Regions from separate parts of the Paenibacillus sp. FSL R5-0623 genome, predicted to be linked through region 1. Evidence: riboswitches for the same ligand, from Rfam matches in the RefSeq annotation. Region 1 holds a riboswitch; the other holds the start of a gene.

Region 1 (12,647 bases):
AATCGGCTGGAAAGCATGCGTGATGATCCAATTCCGCTTGTACACACGATGATGGCCCTGATCTCCCGTTTCAATGCACGTAACCTCTCGATGGAAGCGCCAAAGTGCATGACCAGGAAACCAATTTCCTCATCCGGAACGTTAGTACCTGGCCAAGCTTGATGCACGGATTGTTTGACCTCTTCGAAGAGTGAATCATAATCCTTGCGAATCTGCTGTAGTAGCGGATTACGAATCATCTGTTGCCCTTCAATTCGCTCCATTACAGGTTGCATATGACCAAGCAGACCTTCACGAAGCAACCGATCCTCATGAAAGGCATAATGTGTTCTCGCCTGCATCTGATCAATCAGTGAATGTACCCTGTCCAGTAAAATCAAATCGTCTATTGGCAACAGCCGCGAAGAATGAATCCGCTGCTCTGTCTCAACTAATAGTCTGTGAAAATAAGCTTGCTCATCTTGGGAGAATGTCAGCCCCAGCTGGGTCGATAACACACCACACAAGCGGGAAGCCATATAAGGTGGAACCTTCATCTCATCCTGCTCTGCGACTTCATCTCCCTTGTTCTCCAGGGGAGGTATACGGCCAATGCCAAAGCCTTTACGAATACGTACAACCGCTACGGATAATTGAATCAGCAACTTCATGTATTGGCGTTCCGGGATGTTCTCCAACCATTCGATGTCTGGTTGCCATAACGCATTTTCGACCGTAAGCACATCACCGTGTCCGATCATATCCAACAGTTTTTGGTTTACGATGGAGCCTCCCTGTTCTGGCTGTCTTCCGAATAGGTCCGACTCATCCAAAAATTCGAGAGCAAGTGCAGCTATGGCTGTGCGATGAATCGTCTCACTTCCGTTAATCTTGACGCCATATCCACGTCTGCGAACCAGCTTTAGTCCCGCCTGACGAATTCGTGACTCCAGATCGTCCAGATCAGTGGTTACGGTGGATACGGTCACTTTCAGATCCGAAGCCAAGGCGAGTAACTTTACAGGCTCCGGTTCATCCAGCAGGATGCAAAGCATGAAGAGCTTACGCTCTTCTGGCGTAAACTCTACATATTCTTTACCCTCTAGTTGCTGGCGCAATACAGCCAGATCATCGGAACCGGCATCGATTCGGATGCCGGTTCCTGATTTTTTTTCCAGCTTCATGCCCAAAGGTTCAAGCCATTGTTCAATCATTTGCAGCTCCCGGTGAACCGTTCGGGTACTGACCTTTACTTCAACGGCGATTTCGCCGGCAGTTACTTCATGTGGATGCTCTAGCAGGAACTCCACGATTTCACGTTGTCTTTTGGTAATACTCATATCTCAGCCTCCGGCTCAGGGAAAACAAATGCGTGCAATTACTTCAGACGTTCAACGAGCGCATCGTATTCCGGGCTTTTTAGGAAGTTGTCGATGGATATATGTTCTGCGTTCGGCGCAACGGAGCGGGCACGATCGGTTAATATTTGTTGTGTAATTACCACATCTGCATCCGGTGGGATATCACTGATGGCCGTATTGGTCACCATAACGTCAATCCCCTCTGCCTTCATCTTCTTGCGCAGAATGGAAGCACCCATGGCACTCGAACCCATGCCTGCATCGCAGGAGAAGACAATTTTCTTCACGTCTGTTTTGACGGTAGAAGAAGCCATATCTGCGGTTCTGTCTGCTTCACGATGATTAGCCGTAATGCCAGCGTTTGGTACGGTTCCTTGACTCTTCATGTCTTTCATCCGACTGGATGCGGACTCCAGATCTTCGTCCTTTTGTTTACCCGTTTTCAGTAACACTGCTGCAACCAGGAAAGAAACGACGGCTGCTACAAGCACCCCTGCAAGCATCGGCAGGTATCCACCTTTTGGTGTTAAGAGGGAATACGCGATAATACTACCCGGTGATGGTGCTGAAACAAGTCCTGCTCCGGTAAGCATGAATGTTAATGTACCTGCGACGCCACCCGCGATTGCGGCAAGAATCAGAATTGGTCTCATCAGAATGTAAGGGAAGTAGATCTCATGAATTCCCCCGAAGAAATGAATGATAACGGCACCTGGTGCAGAAGATTTGGCCATTCCGCGTCCGAAGAAACAGTAAGCAAGCAAGATACCAAGTCCCGGACCCGGGTTCGATTCAAGCATGTATAATACGGATTGCCCTAATTCTCTTGCTTGATCTGTTGCAATCGGTGTCAGAATCCCGTGGTTGATTGCATTGTTCAGGAACAATACTTTACCTGGTTCAATGATTAGGTTTACCAGCGGTAACAAGCCCAGATTCATTAAGCCTTGTACCCCGGCAGATAATACTTTGCTAATCGCTTCTACAGCAGGCCCGATGCCCAGTAGCGCAAAAATCCCCAAGATCCCGCCAATAATACCGGCTGAGAAGTTGTTAACCAGCATTTCAAATCCGGCTCTAATTTTACCTTCAATGGATTTATCGAACTTTTTGATAATCCATGCTGCCAGTGGTCCGGCAATCATGGCACCTAGGAACATTGGGATATCACTACCTACGATGACCCCGATGGTCATAATGGCACCCACGACACCACCACGCTGACCATGCACCATCGTACCCCCGGTGTAACCAATTAACAGTGGCAGCAAATATTTGATCATCGGATCAACTAGCTGTGCGAGCGTCTCGTTAGGGAACCAGCCTGTTGGAATGAACAGAGCCGTAATTAATCCCCAGGCGATGAATGCGCCCATATTCGGCATGACCATACCACTCAGGAATCGGCCAAAACGCTGAACACCAACCCGTAGCCCACCTTTGGAATTGGACGATTGGTCCAAATTACTCATTGTATTATCCTCCTTGGATCAAGTGATTATGATTTATGAAAGGGGTATCATTTCTCCCCTGCTGTAATCCTAAGCGAGAATGCTCTCCTGTTCAATGAAATGAAAGCGTACTTTCGTCATGAACAATGATGACAACATTAGGTTATGTAATCGTTTTAATTGATGCATAATGGCTGAACCCATTGGTACACAAGGCTTTTCTTGCCTATGACTTTTGTCATTTCCAGAATCATTTTCTAACCTATAGCTTGGTCCAATCAGGTGATTTACATCCACAATCTGCTTCAATCCACATTCAAAACCATTCTTGGAAAGCACAAAAAACCTGTGCAAGCATCCGGCTCACACAGGTCGAAACAATATGAAGCTCATTTCATTTGGTTATAAAATATATGTTAATAAGTACAAGTTCGTTGATGCTATTCTTCCGTATGTTTACGATATGCGTCTGCATTCATCAATGTAGACAATGCTGCTGTCAGATCTCCCTCAACACGGATCTCAATCATCCAGCCTTCCTCGTAAGGAGAGCTGTTCACAAGTTCAGGGGAGTCCTGCAACGAATCATTCACTGCAATAATTGAACCTGTGACGGGAGAGAACAAGTCGGAAACCGTTTTGACCGATTCGATCGTTCCAATGCTGTCTTCTGCTTTTACATTGGTTTCAAGGTCAGGCAATTCCACAAACACAATGTCACCCAGCTGATGCTGCGCGAACTCGGTAATGCCAATACGTACAGTATCCTCCCCTACGGTTTGCACCCATTCGTGCTCTTCACTGTACAGGAAATCACTTTTCAATTCGCTCATCGATATCCGCCTCGCTTTTCATTAATGAGTACATGCGTTCTTTGACCTTAACCTTTTTCCCAGAACATAGCGTATGATATTTATGAATCAAATGTCAAGATACCTCACAATTTATTTGCTGAACACCTCTACATCCTGTAACCGGATTACACTCTTTCTTCATATACTGGTGAATATTAGAATAGTAAGCGTAGTCTTTAAGAATACACGAACAATAACATCAAAATTAAATTAAATATTCGGTTTTTTAATCATTATCTATGATATCGTTCTTGACATCGGTAGTGGATTCACGTTTTAATGAGAGGAGTAAATGTGTTTGTTGGACTATGTTATACCCGCGGATGAATGTAAAGGGAGAGATTACCCGTGACACCCGATTCGGGAGGTACATGAGGTAACGCCGAAGGAGTAAACCACCGATAAGCGGAGGTGAATCTCTCAGGCAAAAGGACTTTTACGGGACGCAACTCTGGAGAGCATCTATTCGCCCTGTGCGGGCGTTATGATCACCCAAGGGGAAACCTGCTGCACAACCGCAGCGGGGTAACTCTCAGGTACAAGGGACAGAGCCTTAGAATACAGCGTGCTACTTGGCATGCCGATTCTTTGGCCTGTCCTTTTCCTTTTTCCCAAAAAACGAAAAACAGGATGTAGAACGGCGCTGCCATAGCTGGCTTCCATACTTATGTGATGAAATTATCTAGCTGGAAATTTAAAAATACCCTGGTTCATTGATCCACGATTGTATATCCGGCCGGCTGACGGCCCATGATGAGGTGATTTGATGTCCGATTTGCATAGAACACCACTCTTCCCACTATATCAGCAATATGAAGGCGTACGGTGCATTGATTTTGGAGGCTGGGAGCTTCCGGTACAATTTAGCGGAATCCAGAAAGAACATGAAGCCGTACGCGAGCGCGCTGGACTGTTCGATGTATCCCATATGGGCGAATTCACAGTACAGGGTGAGCAGGCCGAAGTTTTTTTGCAACAAATGATGACTAATGATGTGACCACACTTGTTCCCGGTCAAGCCCAGTACACCCTGATGTGTTATCCAGATGGCGGTGTGGTGGATGATCTGCTCGTGTATAAACTGGAAGATCAGCATTATATGCTTGTGGTTAACGCCTCTAACATCGACAAGGATTGGGCATGGCTGCAAGAGCACTTGATCCCCGGCGTAAGCATGACCAACGATTCGGAGCAGACGGCGCTACTCGCCTTGCAAGGTCCACTGGCTGTAGACATTATCGGGAAAGTTACGGATACGGATGTATCCTCGATTGAACCGTTTCGTTTTGTGCCCGATGCCGAAGTATGTGGAGTAAAATTACTGTTGTCCCGTACCGGTTATACCGGTGAAGATGGCTTTGAGCTATATGTACCTGCAGATCAGGCCGCTGTGGTCTGGAATGGGTTAATGCAAGCGGGTGAAGGTCACGGACTCGTACCAACCGGACTTGGTGCCCGGGATACACTGCGCTTTGAAGCAAGGCTACCACTGTATGGACAGGAATTGTCGGCAACCATCTCTCCGCTCGAAGCTGGTGTTGGCATGTTTGTGAAGCTGAATGCCGGACCTTTTATCGGACACGAAGCCTTGTTACAGCAAAAAACTGACGGGCCTGCCCGCAAACTGGTCGGCATTGAAGTGTTGGAGCGCGGTATTCCCCGCCCCCACTATCCCATATACGCCAAAGGCGTACAGATCGGTGAAGTGACAACAGGTACGCAATCACCTACATTGAAGCGTAATCTGGGGCTTGCCCTCATCGACAGCAAATACGCTGCGCTGGGAACCCCGCTTGAGATTGAGATCCGCGGCAAGAAATTAAAAGCCGAGGTCGTGAAGACCCCTTTTCATAAACGGACACGTACGTCGAAGACACCTACTCAAGGAGCTGATCAAGCATGAGCAAGCACCGTTACATTCCCATGACTGAGCAAGATCAGAGCGCCATGCTCGCAACCATTGGTGTGGATACGCTGGAGGATCTGTTTCAGGACATTCCGCAGGAGATTCGTTATCAGGGCGAGCTGCCCGTATCCTCCAAACTTGATGAATATGCGCTGACACGTCATATGTCCAAACAAGCTGGCGCCAACGCCAATTTCGAAACACACGCCAGCTTCCTCGGCGCAGGTATACACGATCATCATGTTCCTTCCGTCATCAATCATGTCATTTCCCGTTCCGAGTTCTACACTGCCTACACACCTTATCAGCCTGAGATCAGCCAAGGTGAACTACAGGCCATCTTCGAGTTTCAGTCCTACATCTGTGAATTAACCGGTATGGCTGTAGCCAATGCCAGCATGTATGACGGTGCAACGGCCTTTGCGGAAGCGGGTAATTTGGCCGCAGCAGCAACTCGTCGCAAACAGCTCATTGTATCCCGTACCGTTCATCCGGAAGCCCGTCAGGTATTGCAGGCATATGCGCACGGACTCCGTCTGGAGATTGTCGAGATTGGTTATAAGGATGGCGTCACTGATTGGGATGCCCTGCAAGCCGCCATATCGGACGATACCGCTGCTGTCATGATCCAAAGTCCGAACTTCTTTGGTGCTGTGGAAAATGTGAAGCAGGCTGCCGACCTCGTGCATGCGCACAAGGGCCTGCTCGTTGTAAGTGCCAACCCGCTATCGCTGGGTCTGCTGGAAGCCCCAGGCAAGCTGGGTGCCGACATCGTTGTAGGTGATGCGCAGCCCCTCGGCATCGCCGCTTCACTCGGCGGCCCAACATGCGGATATTTCGCCGTATCCCAGCCTCATATGCGCCGAATTCCTGGCCGAATCGTAGGCCAAACAACCGATCGCAACGGCAAGCGCGGTTTTGTACTGACATTGCAAGCACGTGAACAGCATATCCGCCGCGAAAAGGCGACATCCAACATCTGTTCCAACCAGGCTTTGCTTGCACTCAGCGCATCTGTCTATATGTCCATTATGGGGAAACAGGGTATGATCGATGTCGCGGATCTGAATTTGCAAAAGAGTCATTACACCCTAAATACATTAACTGCGATTTCCGGTGTTAGCCTGACGTTTAAGGCGCCAACATTTAATGAATTTGTGATTAAGCTGCCTGAAGGAACTGACATCGATGCCCTTCAACTAAAACTGCTGGATGCGGGCTTCATTGGTGGTTACGAACTTGGACGTGATTATCCAGAGCTTGCTGGACATATGCTGATTGCTGTTACCGAACGACGCAGTAAGGAAGAGATTGACGAATTCGCACGAGCATTGGAGGGATCGCTGTGACTCAGGAAACGACGACAACGACAACATCGGTACAGGGACAATTGGAAACAGGTACCTCTGTCTCCACTTCGGTTCAACCTGAGACGGATACAACATTTAGTGCACAGACCTTATCTCCTGCTCCGGAACAATCATTGATTTTTGAACTCAGCAGCCCGGGGCGTGTCGCTTATTCCTTGCCAGAATGTGACGTTCCTCGTCAGGCTGCCAATACGTTGATTCCCCGGGAAATGCTCCGTTCGGAAGCAGCGGCACTGCCGGAAGTGTTCGAGGTAGATGTTATTCGACATTATACTGCGCTATCCCGTCGCAACTTCGGTGTAGATAACGGATTCTATCCACTAGGCTCTTGTACGATGAAATACAATCCAAAGATTAATGAGGATGTTGCACGTTATAACGGTTTCGCCAAAATCCATCCGTACCAGCATGAATCCAGCATTCAAGGTGCTCTTGAACTGTTATATACATTGCAAAACGACCTTGCAGGTCTGACAGGTATGGACGCTGTGACCCTGCAACCAGCCGCTGGTGCCCATGGCGAATGGACTGGACTTATGATGATTCGTGCCTACCACGAAGGGCGTGGTGAACAACGTACCAAAGTCATCGTGCCCGATTCTTCTCACGGGACCAACCCGGCAAGTGCTACTGTTGCAGGATTTGAAACGGTGACGATTCCATCCCGCGCAGACGGACTGGTCGATCTGGACGCACTCCGTGCAGCAGTCGGTTCGGATACGGCAGCATTGATGCTGACCAACCCGAATACACTTGGTCTGTTCGAGAAAGACATTCAGGAGATTGCATCCATCGTACATCAGGCTGGTGGCTTGTTGTATTACGATGGCGCGAACTCCAATGCCATTATGGGCATTACCCGTCCGGGTGATATGGGCTTTGACGTGGTGCATCTGAACTTGCACAAAACGATGAGTACACCTCATGGCGGTGGTGGACCTGGCGCCGGACCCGTCGGGGTGAAGAGCCGTCTGATTCCGTTCCTGCCTAAGCCCATGGTGATCAAAAAGGATGACGGTATGTATGCATTCGATCGTGAAGGCGATCAATCCATTGGCCGAGTGAAAGCCTACTACGGCAACTTCGGTATTCTGGTACGTGCCTATGCCTACATTCGCACCTATGGACCTGAAGGTTTACGCCGTGTCTCTGAATGCGCGGTACTCAATGCTAACTATATGATGGCCCGTCTCGCACCTTACTACGAGATCCCGTATCCGGGCGTATGCAAACATGAATTCGTCATGTCTGGTCGGGGATTGAAGCAGTATGGTGTGCGTACACTGGATGTTGCCAAACGATTGCTTGATTTTGGATATCATCCACCAACGGTGTACTTCCCGCTCAACGTCGAAGAATGCATCATGATCGAGCCGACAGAAACCGAAAGTAAAGAAACGCTGGACGGGTTCATTGATACGATGATACGGATTGCCAAAGAAGCGGAAGAGACACCTGAATTAGTCCTGAACGCACCTTATGGCACACCGGTTACTCGACTCGATGAGACTACCGCAGCCCGCAAACCTGTACTGAACTGCGCTTGCAGTTAAAACTAAGTGAGTTTCTTGTCCATGCTCTTGCTGATGTTAACTACACCAGTGAGAGCATTTTTTGGTTAGACATTACAGGACTTTTCCCTCGTACTCCCCTTTATTTCCTATACATCTACGCAACAAAAAAAGCCGGTATCCACAATGAATCGCGGATACCGGCAATATCGCTGCATCAATGCAGCTCATTATCGGAAAAAGAAAAAACCTCAAATCCGGAGGAAACCCCGGCAAAATTACGCTTGAATGCTTTGAACCAATTCAACAACTTGTTCAGCCGTTTGCATATCCAGAGCTTTAGCAGCCAGTTCCTGCATATCCGCACGGGACAACTTGGTGATCTGACTACGAGCTGGCAGAATGGAGGTTGCGCTCATGCTGAACTCATCCAATCCAAGACCGAGCAACAATGGAATTGCTGTTTCGTCTCCTGCCATCTCACCACACATGCCAACCCATTTGCCTTCACGATGCGCTGCATCGATAACCATTTTAACCAAACGCAAAATGGCCGGGTTGTAAGGTTGGTACAGATAAGCCACTCGTTCGTTCATACGGTCAGCAGCCATCGTGTATTGAATCAGATCGTTCGTTCCGATACTGAAGAAATCCACTTCTTTGGCAAACTGATCCGCCAGAACTGCAGTCGAAGGAATTTCGACCATGATTCCGAGTTGAATGCTGTCAGAAACAGCAATGCCTTCAGCAACCAGCTTCTCTTTCTCTTCGAGCAAGACAGCTTTTGCTTCACGGAATTCACCGAGTGTTGCGATCATCGGGAACATGACACGCAGGTTTCCATGTACGCTTGCACGCAGCAATGCACGCAATTGTGTCCGGAAGATATCCAGACGGTCCAGACACAGACGAACTGCGCGGAAGCCGAGGAATGGATTCATTTCTTTTGGCAGATCCAGGTATGGAAGCTCTTTGTCTCCACCGATGTCGAGTGTACGAACAACAACCGGTTTACCTTCCATTTTTTCCAGTACCGCTTTGTAAGCATTATACTGAATGTCTTCGGAAGGGAGCTTGTCTCTGCCCATATACAAGAACTCGGTACGGTACAGGCCTACAGCCTCGCCACCGTTCTCCAGAACACCCGTTACATCATTTGGTGTACCAATGTTGGCTGCAAGTTCAACATGAACGTTGTCCACCGTTACCGTTGGCTCATCACGAAGTTTTCTCCACTCTGCACGTTGTGCATCATACTGTTCCTGTTTGGCACGGTATTCAGCAATAACTTCATCAGTAGGGTTAACCAGTACATGACCATCCAGACCGTCAACAATGATCATATCGCCTTGTTTCGCTTGAGCCAAGATGTCCTTGGTTCCAACAACAGCTGGAATTTCAAGTGAGCGCGCCATGATCGCCGAGTGAGAAGTACGTCCACCAATGTTGGTTGCAAAACCTTTAACAAATTGGCGGTTCAATTGAGCCGTGTCGGAAGGTGTTAGATCCTCCGCAAGCACGATCACTTCTTCATTGATCTCAGCCGGACTCATGAAGTCGATACCAAGCAAGTGATTTAGCACACGTTTGGTAACGTCACGCATATCTGCTGCACGTTCCTGCAGGTATGCACTCTTCATGTTCTCAAACATGGAGATAAATTGCGATGCCGTTTCGTTCAAAGCAAATTCTGCATTGATCATGTCATCCGCAATTCTAGCTTTAACCGGATCAATTAGTTCCGGGTCATTCAGAATGAGCAAATGCGAAGCAAAAATCTCTGCTTTTTTCTCGCCAAGCTCTTGTAAAGTGCGCTCTTTGATCGCCTCAAGCTCAGCCTGGGATTTACCCAGAGCTGAGTCGAGTTTTGCGATCTCTGCGTCAACGTCGTTAATTTGGCGTTTTTCTACAGAGTAGTCAGGATGCTCCAAGATAAACGCCTTGGCGATAGCAATACCCGCCGAAGCCGCGATCCCGGAGACATTAAGCATTAATTTCGCCCAACCCTTCGTTAACCATAACGTCAGTCAAAGCTTGAAGAGCTTCAGCTTCGCCTTCGCCTTCAACGATGATGCTGATGGTGTCGCCTTGTTCCAATCCGAGGGAAAGAACACCCAGAATGGATTTCAAAGTTACTTTTTTACCGTTAGCTTCTGCAAAGGATTCTGCACCTTTGAATTTGTTTGCTGTATTTACCAGGGCTGTCGCCGGACGTGCGTGGATACCATCTTCGTCTGTAATTCTGAATGTTTGTTGCATTACAATCATCTCACTTTCAGTAGTTTGGTTTAGGCATTGCATATATTTACACTTGCTTGCCATCGTCGTAACACTTCTTATTTTATCTCAATGATTGGCTGATCGCCAACTTTCAGCACTCCACTCTTCTTCAGAGTTACTGTGGAGCCCTCTGGCAGGTTGGTGAAAATAACGGGTGAAATGATCGAAGGAGCGTTTGCTTTGACATACTCCAGATCCACTTCCATAATCGGCTGACCTGCCGATACCAGATCACCTTCCTGTACCAGTACGTTAAAGCCTTGACCTTTCAGCTTCACCGTATTAACACCTATATGAACAAGCACTTCCTTGCCTCCATCGGACATGATGCCCACGGCATGTTTGCTTGGAAATACATTAAACACTTTACCATACACAGGGGAAGTTATCGTACCATCATGTGGCAAAATTGCGAATCCATCACCTGTCATTTTCTCAGCAAAGACCGGATCAGGTACGTTTGTAATGTCCAGCAATTCACCATTGACTGGCATGACGATATCCTCAGCAACGATGCGCTCGCCTTGCTCACCTTGTGCCTTCTCCTCTTCAGGAGTTGGTTTGGCAGCTGCTGGCGTTGGTGCTGGTGTTCGTCCTGCAATAATATCCTGCATTTGAGATTTGATCGTGTCGGAACGTGTACCAAAGATGGCTTGAACATTATTACCCACTTCAAGTACACCAGATGCACCCAATTGTTTCAAACGGTCTTTTTTCACATTGGATTTCTCATTAACTTCAATCCGCAAACGAGTAATACAAGCGTCCAGATGTTTGATATTCTCTTTGCCACCGAAAGCTTCAAGAATGTTATGGGGCAGATCATCCGTTGAACCAGAGCCTCCGCCAGATTCGGTTTCAGGCGTTGCATCCTCTCGTCCAGGCGTTTTGAGATTAAATTTGCGAATGATAAACCGGAAACCGAAGTAATAGATCACCGCAAGAATCAATCCGACAATAATAACGTCCCACCAAGGTGTACGGTTCGGAATAATACCGAAGATCAGGAAGTCAATGAACCCACCGGAGAAGGTCATACCGATCTTGACACCCAGAATTTGCATGGTCATGAAAGACAAACCTGCAAAGATACAGTGTACTGCAAACAGGACTGGTGCTACAAACAGGAACGAGAATTCAAGTGGTTCCGTGATCCCTGTCAGGAACGAAGTCAATGCTGCAGAGCCCATGATACCTGCTACATACTTTTTGTGTTCCGGTCTTGCTTCATGGTACATCGCAAGTGCGGCCGCTGGCAAACCAAACATCATGAACGGGAATTTACCAACTTGGAATGTTCCCGCTGTGAGGTTCACACCATCACGCAATTGATTGAAGAAGATTTGCTGGTCACCACGAATGACATCTCCAGCTTTGTTTACGTACTCACCGAACTCAAACCAGAATGGGGAGTAGAAAATGTGGTGAAGACCAAACGGAATTAATGACCGTTCCACAACTCCGAAGATGAATGCCGACAATGTCGGGCTTGTATCTACCATGAAGTGAGATACAGCATTCAATCCATTTTGAATCGGTGGCCAGATAATCACAAGAAGCAACCCGATTAAGAGGGATACAACCGAAGTGATAATCGGAACGAAACGTTTACCCGCAAAGAAACCAAGGTAAGACGGCAGTTCGATTTTGAAAAATCGATTGTAACACAGCGCGGCGGCAATACCTATGATAATACCTCCGAACACGCCCGTACTTAATGTTGGGATACCCAAGATGCTGGCATAACCCGGTACTTCACCGATCATTGCTGGGGTAACCCCTACTGCGGTACCCAGTGTGACATTCATGACCAGATAACCGATGATCGCTGCGAGACCTGCAACCCCTTCGCCACCGGCCAATCCGACGGCTACACCGACGGCGAACAGCAATGCCAGATTATCGAATACGATCTGACCTGCATTCATCATAATT
Region 2 (12,647 bases), 2.3 Mb from region 1:
CGGTCACAAGTATTATGGCAGATGCATTGTCCGCGTTGCCAAAAGGATTGCGTGAATCCTCCTACGCACTGGGTGCCACTCGCTGGCAAACCATCTACCGTGTCATTATCCCAACGACTTTGCCAGCTTTGTTGACAGGTGTCGTTTTGGGTATGGCCCGTGCTTTTGGTGAGGCACTTGCTGTGCAGATGGTTATCGGTAATGCACCGCATGTTCCAACATCCTTGCTCGAATCAGCTTCAACATTAACAAGTGTAATTACACTCAGCATGGGTAACACCACGATGGGTTCTGTTCATAACAATGCACTGTGGAGTATGGCGCTTGTCCTGTTGGTGATGACATTTGTCTTCGTCATTCTGGTTCGCCTGCTTGAAAGGAGAAACCGGGTATGAAAATGAAGGCAAAGACGGTAGATAAAATTGCAACATCCGTTATCGTTGTACTGGCCCTGTTCATTGTTATCCTATTGCTCGGTCTGCTTGGCTTCATCATGTATAGAGGCATTGGACATATTAGCTGGAACTTCCTGACAAGCGCACCTCAGTTGCTTAAGGGTGGCGGCGGGATTGGTCCACAGCTCTTCAACTCCATATTCTTGCTTGTTCTGACCTTGATTGTTACCATTCCACTCGGATGGGGTGGCGGGATTTACATGGCGGAATACGCCAAACCAGGCAAGATTACCAGCTTTATTCGTCTGGTCGTTGAAGTATTGTCATCATTCCCTTCCATCGTTATCGGTTTGTTTGGTCTCTTGCTGCTAGTAAATCAATTTGGTCTTGGTTTCTCCCTGATCTCGGGTGCCTTGGCTCTGGCGATCTTTAACTTGCCACTGATGGTACGGACAACGGAGCAGGCCTTCCGGGCCGTTCCGAAGGAACAAAAGGAAGCAGGTCTGGCGCTTGGACTGTCCAAGTGGAAGATCATCACTTCCATTCTGCTACCTGTGGCATTGCCGAGCTTGATTACGGGTACGATCCTGGCATCGGGCCGGATCTTCGGTGAAGCAGCCGCGCTGATGTTCACCGCAGGTATGAGTAGTCCACCATTGGACTTTACAGATTGGAATCCGACGAGTCCAAGATCACCGCTTAATCCTTTCCGTCCGGCAGAGACACTTGCTGTCCATATCTGGAAAGTGAATAGTGAAGGCATTGGGCCAGATTCCAAAGAGGTGGCAGCAGGGGCATCCGCCGTGCTTGTCATTCTCGTGCTGGCGTTCAATCTAAGTGCACGCTGGATCGGTCGGGTTGTATTCCGCCGCATGACAGCTTCGAAATAAGGAGGAACCAACATGGCCATACCTTTTGGTACGGAACAGTTAAGCATATATTATGGACATTTCCAGGCGGTCAAGCAGATTAGCCTGACGTTTCCTGAAGCAAGCGTAACGGCTCTTATTGGACCGTCTGGTTGCGGTAAATCCACGTTCCTCCGGTCACTCAACCGGATGAACGACGAGATTGCCGGTTCCCGTACAGAGGGACATATCTGGATGGACGGGAACGATCTGAATGAGCCTGGAACCGATGTAATCAAGCTTCGCCAGAAGATTGGCATGGTGTGGCAGAAGCCGAACCCTTTTCATAAGTCCATCTACAACAATATCGCGTTTGGCCCCCGCTACCGCGGTACGAAGAGTAAGAAGGCACTGGATGAGATTGTGGAAAAAAGCTTGCGCCGTGCTGCGCTCTGGGATGAAGTGAAAGACAGACTGCATGAGTCAGCGCTGTCTCTCTCTGGCGGACAACAGCAGCGCCTATGTATCGCTCGCGCTCTGTCTGTTGAACCACAGATTCTGCTGCTCGATGAGCCGGCATCTGCACTTGACCCGGTATCTACGGGTAAAGTTGAAGAGTTGATTACGGAGCTCAAGAAGGAGCTGCGGATTGTTATTGTTACCCATAACATGCAGCAGGCGGCACGCATCTCGGATTACACGGCTTATTTCTATCTGGGAAGCATGGTTGAGCACGGGGATACAGAGCACATTTTCACGAACCCGGACAATCGTCTGACGCAAGAATACATTATGGGTCGTTTCGGTTAATTGGATCATGGAGTGTAACATAGAGTAATAGACAGAGAGATTAAGAAATAATAAAGACAAAAGAAAGCACAATGCCTGGACGGTTGTTCGGGGGTTGTGCTTTTTTAATTTCATTTTGGAAGAATTTGCTGTATATAAAGCAACCATGCTACGATATTTAGTAATAGGAGAGCGTTTACATTACTTTGAAGGAGATGTTGATCATCGCTACAGATCAGATGTCTTACGACCATATGGCAGCTCAGATTATACAGAACTACACTATTGAGAAACCTGTCGTTTCCTATATTCGTCACAACGAGAATCTGACGCACCATGTCGTGGATGAAGAGAGCGGGCAGAAGTATCTGCTGCGTATCCATCAAGCCGCATATGCAAGTATGTCAGGGATTCAACATACGCTTCCTGCACTTGAAGCGGAGATGAACCTACTCTACGAATTAAACGCAACGACAGCATTACGCGTGCAACATCCGGTACGCAATGCATCCGGTGAATGGGTCACGGTATGGACAAGTGAGGCAGGGAAAGAGATTTGTTGTACAGTACTGGAGTGGATTGAGGGAAGAGACATCCAGCAGGGAGAACGCCTGACAACAGATCAGATCTATGATCTTGGGGCACAACTGCAGATGCTCCATCAATATGGGCGTGAGCAGAATCAGACAGATCGAACAAAGGTACGGCCGGCATATGGCAATAGCCATGAGAACTTGGTCATGCTCGGGCAGCTAGAGGAAGGCGTCCGACTGGGGATTTTTACAACGGAAGACTTCGATCTGCTTCGTGAGACGTTTGAGAACATTAATGAGCAGTTAGAAACATACCCGCAGCACGCAGGGACATGGGGGATCATTCATGGGGATATTACTCGCAACAATCTGCTGATAACGGATCAGGGGATGTCCATGATTGATTTTTGTCTACACGGTTATGGTTATTATCTTTTCGATGCCGGAGGGGCAGCACTTATGTTCAATCGGGAGGAACGTGACATATTCTTATCCGGTTATACCCAACAGATCGCACCCCTGACGGATCGTGATATCCGGTTAATGGAAGGGTTCATGTTGATCTTTACACTGGGTTATTATGCCTTTCAGATGGCGAATGAGTCGAGGCACGAATGGATGAAAGATCGCATGCCGAAGCTATGCAGCAAGTATTGCCGACCTTATGTACAGAACGAGAGCATCTTCTACGAACTGTGAATTAGGGTGTGCAGATCCGGAAGGGCTACGAACAGTGTGGTTCAAATATTATGGTTGCCTGAATACCCGAACAGTTTCGTGGACAATATCATAAATAGTAGTAAGCACATCTTTGATTGAAGGAAAATGAAATAATATGTTTAAAATATCCTTTTATCGTATTAATGTGATGAAAGCTGACAAAATATTCTGGTTTTCATCTGTTCAATAGGAAATGAAGGAAATACATCCAAAGAAATCGTTAAGTTTGTTGACACTGATCTTCCGGTCGATTAATCTTAATGAAGAAGAAATGAACGATTTCCATTACTGTTCTGACATACGCTCAGAATGGTTCCATATAGCGGATGATAACGAGCGGGAGAGACCTGGGTTAGCCGAGCAAATGGCTAGTGTTCAGGCACCGAAGGAGCAAGCTGCTGCGCACCCGGCGCAGTCGTTAATCTCTCAGGTAAATGTACCATCGTTGGACGCAACTCTGGAGAGTGCGCGAATTGCGCCACCCAAGGGGTATATGATCAGTCAGACCAGTGAACTTGTCTGTAATCACAGGCAATGCACCTTGTCGTGAGACACTACTGATCGTGAAACTCTCAGGTATCGAGGACAGAGAGAGGGCCTAAGGCCTTCTCCTGTCCTTTTTTGGTGTCATCATTCAGTAATAAAGGAACATTATGGCATGGGATCTGGATGGAAATGACGAACACAATTGGAGGGTTGCAGGTGCGATTTAAAGATGTTTTCTCAATTATTGGTCCGTCGATGACAGGGCCTTCAAGTTCACATACAGCTGGTGCGGCAAGGTTAGGAAGAATTGCTCGTCAGTGGCTGGGATGTACGCCAGATCGTGCCCGGCTGACCCTGTACGGTTCATTTGCTGATACGTATCAGGGGCACGGAACAGATCTGGCACTGATCGGCGGTCTGCTGGATTATGTCACAGACGATCCGCGTATCCCGGATGCAGAGCAATACGCAGAGGAAGCGGGCATGGAGGTTGAGTTTTATACAAGTGGCCTGCCTGCTCCTCATCCAAATACGGTCAAAATTGAGTTGTGGCATGGAGAACGTGCCTGCTCCTTAATCGGTGCATCCATTGGTGGTGGAAGCGTATCGGTGCATTCGATGAATGATTTTCGTGTTCAGATTAGTGGTGAGTTTCCAACACTTGTTCTGCGACATGCGGATAAAGCGGGCGTACTCGCGTCAGTGACGTCCACGATCAGTTCATCCGGGGTTAACATCGGGTATATGCAGGTGGATCGGAAAGCCCGTGATGGCGAAGCACTTACCGCGATGGAAATGGATGGTGTGCCTAATCCTGATATGCTCAAGCGTCTAAGGGGGCTGGACCATGTATTGGACATTCGTGTCATTGATTTGAAGAGAGGAGTTGATTCGGATGCGATTTAAACATTTGCACGAACTGAATACGATCTGTACAGCGGAATCCAAAACCATTGCTCAGCTAATGATTGAGGAGCAAGTTCAGGAGACCAATACACCGGAAGCGGATGTTGTGAAGCAGATGTCTGAATATTATCAGGTGATGAAGGAAGCGGTACGCAAAGGGTTAACGGAAGATACAACATCACGCAGTGGGTTAACGGGTGGAGACGGTAAAAAAATGGCCGAGTACATTCGCCAGGGTGAGACTTGTTCAGGAGATGCTTCTGCACTTGCCATGGCGTATGCCCTGTGCGTATCTGAAGTGAATGCCTCCATGGGCCGGATCGTAGCAACACCAACAGCCGGTTCCTGCGGTATTATCCCCGGTGTGTTTATCAGTTCACAGGAGCGATTTGGCTGGACGGACGAACATTTGGTGAACGGGTTGTTCTGTGCGGGAGCGATTGGTTATGTTATCGCCAACAATTCATTTATCTCCGGTGCCGAAGGTGGCTGTCAGGCGGAAGTGGGTTCCGCTATCGGCATGGCTGCGGGAGCCATGGTTGAACTGCGTGGAGGTACACCGGAACAGGTCGTTCATGCCGTTGGTTTGGCGTTAAAAAATACACTGGGCCTTATCTGCGATCCGGTGGCAGGCCTTGTTGAAATTCCATGCATCGTTCGTAACGGCCTGGGCGCGGTTACGGCGCTGGCTGCGGCTGACATGGCCCTGGCCGGAGTGCGTAGCGCTATTCCGTCAGATGAAGTCATCGACGTCATGCTGGAAGTAGGCAGTGCGATGCCGAGCCGCCATCGGGAGACAGCCCAAGGTGGACTGGCCCAAACGCCAACCGGCCGCAAAATGATGCAGAAGCTGGCTAAACCAAAGGCAAAGCGTGCCGAGCCTGAGCAGGAGTTGAAGCCAGCGGATTCTGACACAACTACAAGTGGGGCGGACAATGCTCGAGTGGACAAGGATAATCAGGTTTAAGCTGAACCGGGACCACCGATATATAAATCAGTGACATTTTAAGTATAACGGCGAATACAAAAACAAGCGTCCGCGAACCCGAATCCGGGTTATGCAGGACGCTTGTTTTATGCTGCCAGATAAGCGAAGGTAGGCTACTTAGATGTGGCTCAGATGTATGTGTATTATAACTCTAGTCCTGGCTCACAGCCGTACTTAATACGGCATATCCATACGCGGGCAGTTCAATGGCGAGTACGTCATCTTCCTTGGCGGTACGATGGTTTCCGCCGAATAACTCGGTCCATTCTTCGTCACCGGCCTCCAGCTCAACAATAGCCGTCTCTTCTGATCGATTGAACAGAACCAGAATGCGTTCCTCCTCATTTTGCCGCTCAAATACCAGTTGGCTGCCATCGGGACGAGCCTGTAAGAAACGAACGGTGCCTTCTGCACGCAGGGCAGGATGAGCATGACGCAGGGAGATCAGTTTCTGATAAAAGTCGAACAGTTCTCGGTCCTGCTTTGCTTCATCCCATTCCATGCATTTACGGCAGCCCGGATCATGTTCGCCGTCCATTCCAATCTCGTCTCCGTAATAGATGCACGGAGCACCCATGTAACTGAACTGGAATAACGCAGCCAGCTTCATCTTGCGCTGGTCGCCTTCACACAGCGTGAGTAGCCGCGGGGTATCGTGGCTGTCCAGCAAGTTAAACGCCACTTCGCTGGCCTGAAGCGGATAACGGGATAACTGTCGCCCGATGGAGTTTGCGAACTGTTCCGCGTGCATTGTATTTTTCACAAAGAAAGCATTCACGGCATCGGTAAACGGATAGTTCATGGACGCATCGAACTGGTCGCCTTGCAGCCAGGAAGAAGACTCGTTCCATACTTCCCCCAGAATATAGGCATCCGGATTAGCGGCTTTGACTACACGGCGGAAATCACGCCAGAATGCATCGTCCACTTCGTCTGCCACATCCAGCCGCCATCCGTCCGCACCCACTTCCTTGATCCAGTACTCAGCAACCTCCAGAAGATAGGCCTTCACCTCGGCATTCTCCGTATTGAGCTTTGGCATGTGCGCTTCGAATCCAAAGGTCTCATACGTTGGAATGCCATCCTTCACGTCCAGCGGGTATTCGTGTACATGGAACCAGTCCTTGTATTTGGATTGTTCTCCGTTTTTCTGTACATCCACAAACGGCGCAAACGTCTTCCCGGAATGGTTGAACACCGCATCCAGAAGTACGCGAATTCCACGTGCATGGCACAGCTCGACCAGTCGTTTCACGGTATCTGCGTCACCAAAGTGACGATCTACCCGCAGGTAGTCTTCGGTATCGTATTTGTGATTGGTGGTGGCTTCGAAGATGGGTGTGAAGTAGATCGCATTAATGCCAAGATCGCTGATGTAATCCAGATGGTCGATCACGCCCTGAAGGTCACCGCCGAAGAAATTGAAAGGTGTTGGCTCGCCACCCCACGGCTCCACCTTCTCCGGACTAATATCCGGGTTGCCATTGGCGAATCGTTCGGGAAAAATTTGATAGAACACCGCATCCTTAACCCATGCAGGGGGTGTGAATACAGCTCCAGCATGAATATAAGGGAACTGGAACATACGACCTGGATCGTCCGGTTCTTCTTCCTGGAAACCCGTCTCGGTCATCCAGATCTGTTCGTCTCCGTTTTTGAGCAGAAAAGAGTATTTCAGTCGGTGGTAGGGAGGTTTCACCTCACCCTCGTAATAATCGAACATGGAGTCAGAGGTGAACTTTGTTAAGGGAACCAGCGCTTTGGTTGCATCCCACGCATATTTATCCCCGGTCAGGGCATGTACCTCGGTCAGATCATTCTTTTTGGCACGCAAACGCAGATGGATTGTATCTTGGTCATAGGCATAGGCCCAGTTTCGTTTCGGTTGATGATAAATGGCTTCCAGCAGCATAATGAATTTCCTCCCGTCAGGTGTGGATATAGTATGTACTTGGTAGACTTGATTAATATGACATTCTCCACGTTAATGAATACGCTATAATTAGAATGTGTGGTAACGTAAAGGACTTCAACATTGTTTCAACAAGACATGAATCCATATGTTATAGACAGCTTTTATCATGATGATGCTCAGATATATCATTAACCCAATAGGGGCGGAAAGGAAACGAATATTCGAATGAAAACCAAACTGTTATATATTGAAGATGATACGGAAATTGCGACTTGGGTCAGAGCCGATCTGGAGGAGCGCGGTTATGAGGTGGTATGGCTCGGCAGTGGTGAAGGTGCAGCGGAGGCTGCTGTCGGTTGCTCACTCATTATTCTGGATGTCATGCTGCCCGGACTGGATGGATTTACGGTGGGCCAGCGACTGAAAAAAGAGCATCCCGCGGTGCCGATTGTCATGCTCTCGGCCAGAACGTCCATTGACGACAAGTTGCACGGTCTTGATTTTGCCGATGACTATGTGACCAAACCATTTCACCCCGATGAACTGGCTGCCCGGATTGAAGTACAACTGCGGAAGGCGGGAACTGCGGTCTCATCGGATACAGCCCTGAAGCTGGATCATCTCTCCATCTATGAGAAGGACAACCGGATCGTGAATGAGGAGACGGGAAATGAGATTATTTTATCGGGAAAACAGTTCCACATCTTCGCCTACCTGCTACGACATATGGGCATGATTCGAACGAAAGAACAGATCTATGAAGCCGTCTGGAACGAGCCCTATCTGGATGGGGACAAAACTTTAATGGTACATATTCGACATCTGCGCGAAAAGTTGGAGCTTGATCCGGCTAATCCTGTAGTTATTCAGACGGTCCGCGGTGTAGGATATCGTGTGAAGAAGCCATGATCCGCTTGTTTAGGAAACGGAAGATTATGAAGGGAGAACGAAGCATGGATCAAAAACAATCCGGGGGGCGCAAGCTTCGCTTTGGGCGATCCTTGATGTCCAGATACATCCTCCTGATCTTGGCGGCTGTATTATTTGTGCCCGTTGTGCTTCCGATTATATCCGTTATATATATTGTTGTAGTGAATAACACGGACACGAATAAGAACCGAGCTGCACCTTACGGTGATGTTACCCGGATCAGTAACATCTGGTCACGTGAATCGAAGAACCTGGATGGTGCTTCGGATGAAAAGATTAAGGCCCGGTTGGAGCGATTACATGACTCATATCCCAAATCTTCCATGTATCATGTGAATGTGAGCGGTGAGACCCTCTTTATTCTTGGGGGTGAAGATGTAACACTTCTGAAATCCACGTCACCGGATGGCAGAACAGACACGACATTGAGATGGTCACTGGATTCCGGGCGCACGGCAGAGACTCATATTCCATCCTTATGGAATGCGAACAATACAGTGCAATTCATGAAAGAAGCTACCTATCGCGATCCACTGACCGTAGTTGCATATATTGGCGGAGATGAGCAGGACAAAGGACAAGGATTCATCATCATTGAAGTGCCGCGGTCACTTCTGCAAATGAATCAGAGTAACTGGCCGATGGAACTTTTGTATCTTGGTATCGTAATGACCCTCATCTTTCTGATCTTCATCATTATGTCGATTCTTTTCTTCGCACGTATTCGCAAACGACTTATTCGTTTGCAGACGGCCATGATGACCACAGGCAAGGAAGGCCTCCCGCTTCCGGTAGATATCCGACGGTCAGACGAGATCGGCCAACTGGAGGAATCCTTCAATCAGATGGTTCATCAACTATCCGACAGCCGCCACCGTGAACGCGAGGAAGAACAATTGCGCAAACGTCTCATTGCGGGGCTTTCCCACGATCTGCGTACCCCGCTAACGGTGATTCGTGGACATATGCATGCTTTGCACAAGGAAGAGCTGAGCGAGCAAGGGGACCGTTCACTACATCGCATGGAAGCAAAGATGGAGGATCTCGGCGGGCTCATTGACAACATGTTATCCTACAATTTGCTCACAAGTGGGAAATATACACTGAAGCTGGAAGAGAAAGATATACTGCGGATCGTCAGGGAGACGGCGGCCGCCTGGTACCCGGTCTGGGAGAAAGAACAATTTGAGATTGATATTGACCTGCCAGACGAACCGCTGATCTGGCATATGGATGAACAGGGCATGCGCCGTATTCTTGATAATTTGTTCCAAAACGTGATCCGTCATGCCGCCAGCGGGAAATATATTGGTATATCAACCCAGGAGATTCAGGGTGAGACGGCCATCGTTATTCAGGATCGGGGTCCGGGAATGCAACCGAATTCCGACACCAAAGGCACAGGTCTAGGCTTATCCATTGTAGACCTGTTGATTCGTGAGATGGGTCTGCGCAAGCGGGTAGACAGTTCCGATACGGGTGTCCAGACATATATCTACAGTGGTAAGGGAAACCGGGAAACAACAAACCGCTGAAATTGCTTTTTTAAACTAAACTTAAACTAGAGACTACTTTGGCTTTAACCTTGGAAGGTTACGATAGTTCCGAGGTGATCATACAGTGAGTGAAAATATTATTCAAACGGCGAATTTATGGAAAACATACCGGGACCGTGCAGCGGTCCGTGAACTTGATCTGCATATTAAAAAGGGAGATATCTACGGCTTCCTTGGTCCCAACGGCGCCGGCAAAACAACAACGATTCGCATGCTTCTCGGCTTAATTAAACCAACCAAAGGCGTGATCCGTGTCTTTGATAAGGATATTCGCAAGGATCGCATGGATATTTTGCGCCGTGTGGGTTCCTTGGTCGAATACCCATCCTATTACGGACATCTGAACGCAGTAGAGAATCTGGAAACTTTGCGCCGCATCATCAATGTACCCAAATCAAGAATTGCTGAAGTGCTGTCCATTGTAGATCTGACCAAGGATGCCAAACGTTCAGTGAAGGGGTATTCCCTTGGGATGAAGCAACGTTTGGGTATTGCCAGCGCTTTGCTGGGTGAACCGGAGCTGCTGATTCTGGACGAACCAACGAATGGGCTTGATCCCGCTGGCATTCAGGAGATTCGGGAACTAATCAAACGCATGCCTCTGGAACATGGCATTACCGTTCTGGTTTCCAGCCATTTGCTGAGTGAAGTCGAACAGATGGCAAGTCGTGTCGGTATTATCCGTGAAGGCAAGATGGTGCTTCAGGATACCATCGCGAGTCTGCACAGTCAGACGGGCAGTTCTATCCGATTAACGGTTTCCGAGCCGGAAGAGGCTATGAAGCTGGCGAGAGAACAGGGACAATTTGGTCAGCAACAAGGTTCTGCGTTAACGTTCCCTTATATGGATAACAGTTCAGTGGCACTACTTGTGCGCCGATTAATTGAGCAGGATCATGATGTGTATCGTGTAGAGGAACAGCGTCAGTCGCTGGAAGATCTGTTCATGCGGGTCATTGGCGAGGGGGCTTCCATATGACCGGGCGTGCATTATCGTCAGACTGGCTCAAGATTCGGGGGAAAGGGATCTGGTTTCTTGTCTTTCTGGCCCCTCTTGGATTGACAGCAATGCAGGCGCTAAATTTTGGCTTACGGCTGGACTATCTGAAAGAGCAGTATGCAGATAACTTGTGGGGCGGATTGCTCGGCAATGTGGTTGTCTTTGTGCCCTTGTCTCTGATGCTGGGAGCAACCATTCTCAGCTCCATGATCGCTAATGTCGAACATGAACAGGGATCGTGGAAACAGTTGCTCGCGATGCCGATTCCCAGACCAGCCGTGTATTTAGCCAAGTTCCTGCTTGCCTGTGTGCTGCTGGTGATCTCCTGCTTGCTGCTAACTGCGGGGATTGTAGGTCTGGGTCTGATCCTCGGATTCCATGCCAGCGAAATACCTTGGACACATGCGATCAAGCTGGGGCTATTGCCTTTGGCTGGTGCACTTCCGGTGTTGTCACTGGAGTTGTGGCTCACAATGGTTAACAAGAATCAGGCGCTTCCCGTCACCCTAGGCATCGTTCTCGCGATAACGGGTATGTTCTCACTCAGTATCTCACCGATCTTTCCGCTCGCATGGGCACAGATGGCCTGGAATGGGCCTAATCCATACCTGTATGCAGGCATGGGGGCGGGTCTAGGCTTATTGATCCTGCTGCTGGGGATGATGCATTTTAGCCGGAAGGATGTGGCCTGATATGAGCTTTGCGACAACGTACTTCCGAATCTTGTCCGCTGAACGATTGAAAATGAGCAAATCGCCCATATGGCTCCTGATTCTGCTGAGTCCACTCATTGCGCTGCTCATCGGACTGTTATCCACTCCATCGGGAAATTGGCAGGTATTGATGACCACGATGGTTTTCCTGCACGGATTGTTATTGTTACCGATGCTGACTGGCGTGTTTACGTCCTTTGTCTGCCGTTTTGAACATGCAGGTGGAGGGTGGAAGCAGATGCTGGTTTTACCGCTCACACGTTCAGGTGTGTATGCAGGCAAATTGACGATTGTACTCATGCTTCTGGCGGGTACGCAAGTATTATTGCTGATGTCCATTCTGCTGGCAGGCATGATTCACGGCATTACGATGCCAGTACCTTGGGGATTCTTGGTAGGCAAACTGCTGCTTGGGTTGCTGGCCTGCGTACCCCTGGCTGCCCTGCAGATGTTCGTTTCATTGGTTTGGAGCAGCTTTGCCGCACCGCTCGCACTGAATTTTGCACTGACCATACCGAATATTCTCATTGTAAACTCGGCGACATATGGGCCGTATTATCCATGGGCACAACCGATGATTCTGATGACACCCGTGGACGGCGGAGGTTTCGGAGCATACAATGTTCCACTGATGACTATGCTTGCAGTCGTTGGAGGCAGTGCTGTTATTTTTATTGGAATCGGCATGATGTATTTTGCGAAAAAAGAAATCTGAATAATTCGTTACACACTTGGTTATCGTAGGTCCAAATCCTCTTTAAGCAGAACATGCAAGCTCTATTGTATGTATGCTTCAGGAGGATTTTTTCTAATGTCTGACCCACCCATCATGAATGGTCAGCTCCCGAATGATCTTGGCTGGTGCTCC

What was found. A riboswitch is a leader RNA that binds a small molecule or an ion and turns the genes downstream of it on or off. The one in region 1 is predicted to bind glycine.
Region 2: it holds a riboswitch for glycine, as region 1 does, so the genes downstream of both, sdaAB (L-serine ammonia-lyase, iron-sulfur-dependent subunit beta) here and gcvT (glycine cleavage system aminomethyltransferase GcvT) in region 1, are expected to answer to the same signal.

The regions. Positions count from the first base shown of each region.
Region 1 covers NZ_CP150233.1:5,218,735-5,231,381, forward strand. The annotation lists gene MKY92_RS22930 (BglG family transcription antiterminator) at 1-1,319, opposite strand, end outside; gene MKY92_RS22935 (PTS mannitol transporter subunit IICB) at 1,358-2,812, opposite strand; gene gcvH (glycine cleavage system protein GcvH) at 3,232-3,624, opposite strand; glycine riboswitch at 3,969-4,091, shown strand; gene gcvT (glycine cleavage system aminomethyltransferase GcvT) at 4,412-5,548, shown strand; gene gcvPA (aminomethyl-transferring glycine dehydrogenase subunit GcvPA) at 5,545-6,900, shown strand; gene gcvPB (aminomethyl-transferring glycine dehydrogenase subunit GcvPB) at 7,035-8,474, shown strand; gene ptsP (phosphoenolpyruvate--protein phosphotransferase) at 8,711-10,423, opposite strand; gene MKY92_RS22965 (HPr family phosphocarrier protein) at 10,416-10,691, opposite strand; gene ptsG (glucose-specific PTS transporter subunit IIBC) at 10,769-12,647, opposite strand, start outside.
Region 2 covers NZ_CP150233.1:514,314-526,960, forward strand. The annotation lists gene pstC (phosphate ABC transporter permease subunit PstC) at 1-395, shown strand, start outside; gene pstA (phosphate ABC transporter permease PstA) at 398-1,285, shown strand; gene pstB (phosphate ABC transporter ATP-binding protein PstB) at 1,298-2,053, shown strand; gene MKY92_RS02455 (phosphotransferase) at 2,248-3,264, shown strand; glycine riboswitch at 3,613-3,736, shown strand; gene sdaAB (L-serine ammonia-lyase, iron-sulfur-dependent subunit beta) at 3,988-4,677, shown strand; gene sdaAA (L-serine ammonia-lyase, iron-sulfur-dependent, subunit alpha) at 4,667-5,644, shown strand; gene MKY92_RS02470 (alpha-glycosidase) at 5,817-7,577, opposite strand; gene MKY92_RS02475 (response regulator transcription factor) at 7,806-8,489, shown strand; gene MKY92_RS02480 (HAMP domain-containing sensor histidine kinase) at 8,534-10,045, shown strand; gene MKY92_RS02485 (ABC transporter ATP-binding protein) at 10,131-11,045, shown strand; gene MKY92_RS02490 (ABC transporter permease) at 11,042-11,758, shown strand; gene MKY92_RS02495 (ABC transporter permease) at 11,760-12,494, shown strand; gene MKY92_RS02500 (DapH/DapD/GlmU-related protein) at 12,588-12,647, opposite strand, start outside.